Regions from separate parts of the uncultured Comamonas sp. genome, predicted to be linked through region 2. Evidence: riboswitches for the same ligand, from Rfam matches in the RefSeq annotation. Region 2 holds a riboswitch; the other holds the start of a gene.
The links. Region 2 has a riboswitch for S-adenosylhomocysteine ahead of metH (methionine synthase). Riboswitches for the same ligand answer to the same signal wherever they lie in the genome.
Positions count from the first base shown of each region.

Region 1 (3,407 bases), on a different contig from region 2:
AACACGGGCCCCTCCGGGCCCGTTTGCGCCACCAAGGTCACGGTCGACGGCAGCTGGCGTGCACAGCCCTTGGCGCAGCCCGAGACATGCAGGTGCGCGCCATTGGGCACATGGGGGGCCAGCGCCAGCGCCAGATCCTGCGTGGGCGCCCGCGCCTGGCGGCAGCCGGGCGCGCCACTGCAGGCCGACACGCGCAGGCGGGCATCTTGCGGATCGCGGATCCAGTGCGCGGGGTCGTCCAGGCCTGCCGCTGCCAGCACCGCGCTGCCGGAAGGCGCCAGGCCTTCGACCAGCAGCATGCGCCAGGGGGTCAGCCGCAGGCCGCTGATGCCGCTGCGGGCCAGGCGTGCCAGTGCGCCGGCAGTGACCCGGCCCAGCGGCGCGGCCACCAAGAGGCCCAGGCCGCATTGCCAGCCAGGTGCTGGGCTGCCATCGGCAGGCAGATAAGAGGGGACTTCTCGCAGGCCAGCGGGCAAGGCCAAGGGCGGCCATGCGCCTGGCTGGGCCTGCGCCTGGCGCAGCAGCTGGGGCAGGCGGCCCGGGTGTTCACCCGCTGCACGCCGTGCGCGGGCCTGGGCGGCGCACCAGCGGGCCAGTACCAGCGCGGCTTGCACGGTGAGGGTTGCGCTGTCCGCCTGCCAGGCGACGGGCTGGCCGGGCACCTGCAGCCGCCAGCCCTGGGTGCCATCGCGCACCAGCTGCACATCGGCGGCCACCTCGGCCAGGCCACCATGGCGGCCACTGGCCAGCGAGAAGCCAAACTTGGCGGGCAAGCCATCCAGCGCTGTGTCGGCCACCAGCGCCTGCTGCAGTGCCTTGGCCAGTGTCAGCACGCCGTCATCGGGTGCGCACAGCGGGTCGATGACCAGGTTGCGCAGCTGCTCCTGGCGTGCGTCAGGGTCCAGCAGGCCTTGGGCGGCCAGCGCATCGAGCAGGCTGCTGTGCTGATCGGGGGCCACGCCGCGCAGCTGGATATTGGCGCGGCTGGTGAGCTCCAGCAGGCCGGCGCCATGCGCCTCTGCCAGCTCGGCCAGACGCTGTGCTTGCGCGGCCGACAGCCTGCCCAGCGGCGGCCGCACCCGCACCACCAGCCCATCGCCGGAGGCCATGGGCTGCCAGGCGCCAGGGCACCAGCCTTGGGTCTGTGGAGGGGAAGAAGGTGGGCTTGCAAACATGGGGCAGGCGGCAGTGCAGCGGCAGTGCCAGGGTGCTGAAGTGTAGCGAAGTGCCCGCTTCCTCTCGGTACACAGGCGCAAACCACCCCGGTTTTTTGTCACAATCGGGCGCATGACGCTTGCAGCCCCCCGCATCCTCCTGGTGGACGACGATCCCAATATCCGCCGCTTTGTGCGTCTGGCCATGGAGGACGAAGGCTGGCAGGTCTTTGAAGCCGACAGCGCCCGGCGCGGCCTGATCGAGGCGGCCAGCCGGCAGCCCGATGCGCTGGTGCTGGACCTGGGCCTGCCCGATGCCGATGGCAAGACCTTGATCACCGAGCTGCGCGGCTGGAGTGGGCTGCCGGTGCTGGTGCTCTCGGCCCGCGACCAGGAAGAGGAAAAGGTGGCCGCACTGGACGCTGGCGCCGATGACTACCTGAGCAAGCCCTTTGGCGTGCCCGAGTTGCTGGCGCGGCTGCGCGTGATGCTGCGCCGGGGCCAGCGCAGCGGGGGCGACAAGCCCGGCAGCACGGTGCGTTTTGGCGATGTGGAGGTGGACCTGGCTACGCATGAGGTGCGCCAGGCGGGCGTGGTCGTGCACCTGACCCCTATCGAGTTCCGGCTGCTGGCGGCGCTGATTGCCGGCCAGGGCCGGGTGCTGACGCACCGCCAGCTGCTGCTGCAGGTCTGGGGGCCGGAGTACCTGGACCGGCCGCATTACCTGCGCGTGCACATGGCCAACCTGCGCCAGAAGATCGAGGCCGAGCCGGCCCAGCCCCGGCATCTGCTCACCGAGCTGCAAGTGGGCTACCGCCTGGTGGGGTTACAGGGCTGATGCCCTTATAATCGCACTCCATCCGAGGAGCGTTGCAGCGTTTCCCAGTCTAGCCAGGCGCCAGACCACCACGGGGCGTGAGGCTCGGATTTCATCTCGCAACGACGCTCACCCACGCTTTCTGTGCGGTGAGATGGTCTTTCCCCTTCTTCCGCGGAACGTGGTTTTTCATTCAATTTTTGGAGAAAACCATGAACGCTGCTGTTCGCTTCAATCCCGCTGACTCTGCGATTACCGATATTTCCCTGGCCGCTTGGGGCCGCAAGGAAATCAAGATCGCCGAAACCGAAATGCCTGGCCTGATGGCCGTGCGTGAAGAGTTCGCTGCTGCCCAGCCCTTGAAGGGCGCGCGCATCACCGGCTCGCTGCACATGACCATCCAGACCGCCGTGCTGATCGAGACACTGACGGCCCTGGGCGCCCAAGTGCGCTGGGCCTCGTGCAACATCTTCTCGACCCAGGACCACGCCGCTGCCGCCATCGCCGAAACCGGCGTGCCCGTGTACGCGATCAAGGGCGAGTCGCTGAAGGACTACTGGGATTACACCCACGCGATCTTTGAATTCGGCGCCAAGGGCACCGAAGGCGAAGGCCCGAACATGATCCTGGACGACGGTGGCGATGCCACCATGCTGATGCACCTGGGCAAGAAGGCCGAGAAGGACATCTCCGTGCTGGCCAACCCCGGCAGCGAAGAAGAGAAGATCGTGTTTGCTGCGATCAAGGCCAAGCTGGCCGTCGATCCGACCTGGTACAGCCGCAAGTCGGCCCAGATTCTGGGCGTGACCGAAGAGACCACCACCGGCGTGCACCGCCTGAACGAAATGTCGGCCAACGGCTCGCTGCTGTTCCGCGCGATCAACGTCAACGACTCGGTGACCAAGTCCAAGTTCGACAACCTCTACGGCTGCCGCGAATCGCTGGTGGACGGCATCAAGCGCGCAACCGATGTGATGATCGCCGGCAAGGTGGCCGTGGTCGCTGGCTACGGTGACGTGGGCAAGGGCTGCGCCCAGGCGCTGACCGCCCTGCGCGCCCAGGTCTGGGTGACCGAGATCGACCCGATCAACGCCCTGCAGGCCGCGATGGAAGGCTACAAGGTCGTGACCATGGAGTACGCTGCTGACAAGTGCGACATCTTCGTGACCACCACCGGCAACAAGGACATCATCCGCCACGAGCACATGGTCGCGATGAAGGACGAGGCCATCGTCTGCAACATCGGTCACTTCGACAACGAAATCGATGTCGCATCGATCGAGAAGTACGAGTGGGAAGAGATCAAGCCGCAAGTCGACCACATCACCTTCCCCGATGGCAAGAAGATCATCCTGCTGGCCAAGGGCCGCCTGGTGAACCTGGGTTGCGCCACCGGCCACCCCAGCTTTGTGATGTCCAACTCCTTTGCCAACCAG
Region 1 covers NZ_CAXYJV010000034.1:116,700-120,106, reverse strand. Annotated here, with positions in the region: gene cobG (precorrin-3B synthase) at 1-1,175, opposite strand, end outside; gene ACHWUQ_RS12495 (response regulator) at 1,288-1,992, shown strand; S-adenosyl-L-homocysteine riboswitch at 2,011-2,109, shown strand; gene ahcY (adenosylhomocysteinase) at 2,184-3,407, shown strand, end outside.
Region 1: linked by a shared signal. The riboswitch ahead of ahcY (adenosylhomocysteinase) and the one ahead of metH (methionine synthase) in region 2 are both predicted to bind S-adenosylhomocysteine.

Region 2 (3,407 bases):
GATCAGACCCGACAGGCCGATGATGTCGGCGCCCTCGGCCTTGGCCCGGGCCAGGATCTCGTGGCAGGGCACCATCACGCCCATGTTGATGACCTCGAAGTTATTGCACTGCAGCACCACGGTGACGATGTTCTTGCCGATGTCATGCACATCGCCCTTGACGGTGGCGATAACGATCTTGCCCTTGCTCGAGACATCCATGCCAGCCGCTTCCTGCTGGCGCTTTTCCTCCTCGATGTAGGGCACCAGGTGAGCGACGGCCTGCTTCATCACGCGGGCCGACTTGACCACCTGGGGCAGGAACATCTTGCCGGCGCCAAACAGGTCGCCGACGATGTTCATGCCGTCCATCAGCGGCCCTTCGATCACATGCAGCGGGCGGCCACCGCCTTGCACGACGATCTGCTGGTAGGCCTCTTCGGTGTCTTCGGTGATGAAGTCGGTGATGCCATGCACCAGCGCATGCGACAGGCGCTCGTTCACGGTCTTCGGGCTCTCGGGCGTGCCACGCCACTCCAGCTTCTTGCTGTCGTCCTTGGCGCCGCTCTTGGCGCTGTCAGCCACTTCCACCAAGCGCTCGCCGGCGTCGGGGCGGCGGTTCAGCACCACGTCCTCGACGCGTTCGCGCAGCACCGGCTCCAGGTCGTCATAAACGCCGACCATGCCGGCGTTGACAATGCCCATGTCCATGCCCGCCTGGATCGCGTGGTAGAGGAACACCGTGTGGATCGCCTCACGCACCGGGTCGTTGCCACGGAACGAGAACGACACGTTGGACACGCCGCCGCTCACCTTGGCGCCGGGCAGGTTCTGCTTGATCCAGCGCGTCGCCTCGATGAAGTCCACGCCATAGTTGTTGTGCTCTTCGATGCCGGTGGCCACGGCAAAGATGTTCGGGTCGAAGATGATGTCCTCGGGCGGGAAACCCACCTCGTCGACCAGGATGCGGTAGGCACGCTCGCAGATCTCGATCTTGCGCTCGTAGGTGTCGGCCTGGCCTTTTTCGTCAAAGGCCATGACCACGGCCGCCGCGCCATAGCGCTTGACCAGACGCGCATGCTTCTTGAACTCGTCCACCCCCTCCTTCATCGAGATGGAGTTGACGATGCCCTTGCCCTGGATGCAGCGCAGGCCCGCCTCGATCACCTCCCATTTGGAGCTGTCGACCATGATGGGCACGCGGGCGATATCGGGCTCGGAGGCGATCAGGTTCAGAAAGCGCACCATCGCGGCCTTGCTGTCGAGCATGGCCTCGTCCATGTTCACGTCGATCACCTGGGCGCCGTTTTCCACCTGCTGGCGCGCAACGGCCAGCGCTTCTTCGTACTGCTCGTTGAGAATCAGGCGCGCAAAGGCCTTGGAGCCCGTCACGTTGGTGCGCTCACCGACGTTGACAAACAGGCTGTCCTCGCCAACAAACACGGGCTCCAGGCCCGACAGGCGCATGGGAGGAACGGAAACGGGGACGGCAGACGCAGACATGGGGCTCACCTGTAAAAACCAGAAAACAGAGACAGAACAGGTGAGCGCCGTTGATGCGGGCCATGCGAAATCAGCCCGTCGACCTGCCCCAAGCCTGACAGGCCTGTGGTGGTTACCACTGGCCAGCTGCAGCGCTCCTTGGAACAAGGCCCTGCATTTTAAGCCAGCCCAGGCGCGTAAGCACAGGCGGGGGGACTTGTCCATAGCCATAAACACCACTCACGAACGTTGGTTATAGCCTTATTAAATTAAACGATGCATCAGCTTTCACCCATATTGCAGCACTTTGCTGGCAACCTGCGTGAACGTCTACGCAACGCCGGCTTTCTGTGTTTAACCAGGTCAAGGCCTGCGATTTGAGGAGAATTCCCTTGCATCTGAGTTTCGGTGCTTACTACACGCTGATCTTTGCCGTCCTCGTGCTCTTGCTAGGCAAGCTGCTGACGCGGCACATCCGCTTTCTGCGTGACTTCAACATCCCCGAGCCGGTCTCCGGCGGCCTGGTGGTCGCGGCCATCATCTTTGCGCTGCACCAGGCCACCGGTCTGACGCTGGCCTTTGCCAGCGGCATGCAGACCACCTTCATGCTGGTGTTCTTCTCGTCGATCGGGCTGAGCGCCAACTTTGCCAAGCTCCGTGAGGGCGGCATGGGCCTGGTGGTGTTTCTGGGCGTGATCGTTGCCTTTATCTTTGTGCAAAACGGCGTGGGCGTCGGCCTGGCCACGTTGCTGGGGCTGGACCCGCTGATTGGCCTGGTCGCAGGCTCGATCACCCTGCTGGGCGGCCACGGCACTGCGGGCGCCTGGGGTTCGGTGCTGGAGAACCAATACGGCCTGAGCGGTGCCACCGCGTTGGGCATTGCCTGCGCCACCTTTGGCCTGGTCATTGGCGGCCTGCTCGGCGGCCCGTTGGCCAAGCGCCTGATCACCCGCCACCAGCTGGCCCAGCCACGCAGCCTGGCAGACGCGCAGACCGGCGCGCACGGCAGCGCCAGCGAAGGCACGGAGCCTGCCAACTTTGAAACGCCCAATACCGCCCCGCGCCTGATCACGGCCGAGGCGGCCATCGAGACCCTGGCACTGTTTGCCGGTTGCCTGGCCTTTGCCGAGTTCATGACCAGCGCCACCCAGGGCACCAAGCTGCAGCTGCCCACCTTTGTCTGGGCGCTGGGCGGCGGCGTGGTGATCCGCAATGTGCTCGACTATGGTTTTGGCTTCAAGGTGTTTGACCGCGCCATCGATGTGTTCGGCAACGCCGGCCTGTCGATCTACCTGGCCATTGCGCTGCTGTCGCTCAAGCTGTGGGAGCTGGCCGATCTGGCCGGGCCGCTGATGCTCATCCTGGCCGTGCAGACCGTGGCACTGGCGCTGTTTGCCGTCTTCGTCACCTTCCGTACGATGGGCCGCAACTACGATGCGGCCGTGCTGGCCGCCGGCCACTGCGGCTTTGGCATGGGCGCCACGCCCACCGCTGTTGCCAACATGCAGGCCATCACCAGCCAGTACGGCCCGTCGCACAAGGCCTTTCTGATCGTGCCGTTGGTGGGCGCGTTCTTTATCGACATCATCAACGCCTTTGTGCTGCAGCTGATGATTGCCTGGATACGCTGAGGCCGGGGCCATAGACAAGCGGGGCGTCGTGTTACCACGACGCCCCGCTGCGTTTTCAGACCGGGGAGGTCACTGCGCCGATTGCGGCAGGCCAAACAGACGGTCGAATGACCAGTTGAACACAAAGGTGTAGACCAGGAAGAAAAGCAGCAGGCCGATGTCCATCACCAGGGCTTCCCAGAGGCTGACGTCGAACCACCAGGCAAACAGCGGCACGAGCATGAAGACGAGGCCCCCTTCCATGCCCAGCGCATGCGCAATGCGGCGGCCCAGGCCGCGCCCGCGGGTGGGTTGGGTGGCTTCCCAGCGCTCGAA
Region 2 covers NZ_CAXYJV010000027.1:29,781-33,187, forward strand. Annotated here, with positions in the region: gene metH (methionine synthase) at 1-1,482, opposite strand, end outside; S-adenosyl-L-homocysteine riboswitch at 1,518-1,628, opposite strand; gene gltS (sodium/glutamate symporter) at 1,854-3,092, shown strand; gene ACHWUQ_RS10165 (PACE efflux transporter) at 3,162-3,407, opposite strand, start outside.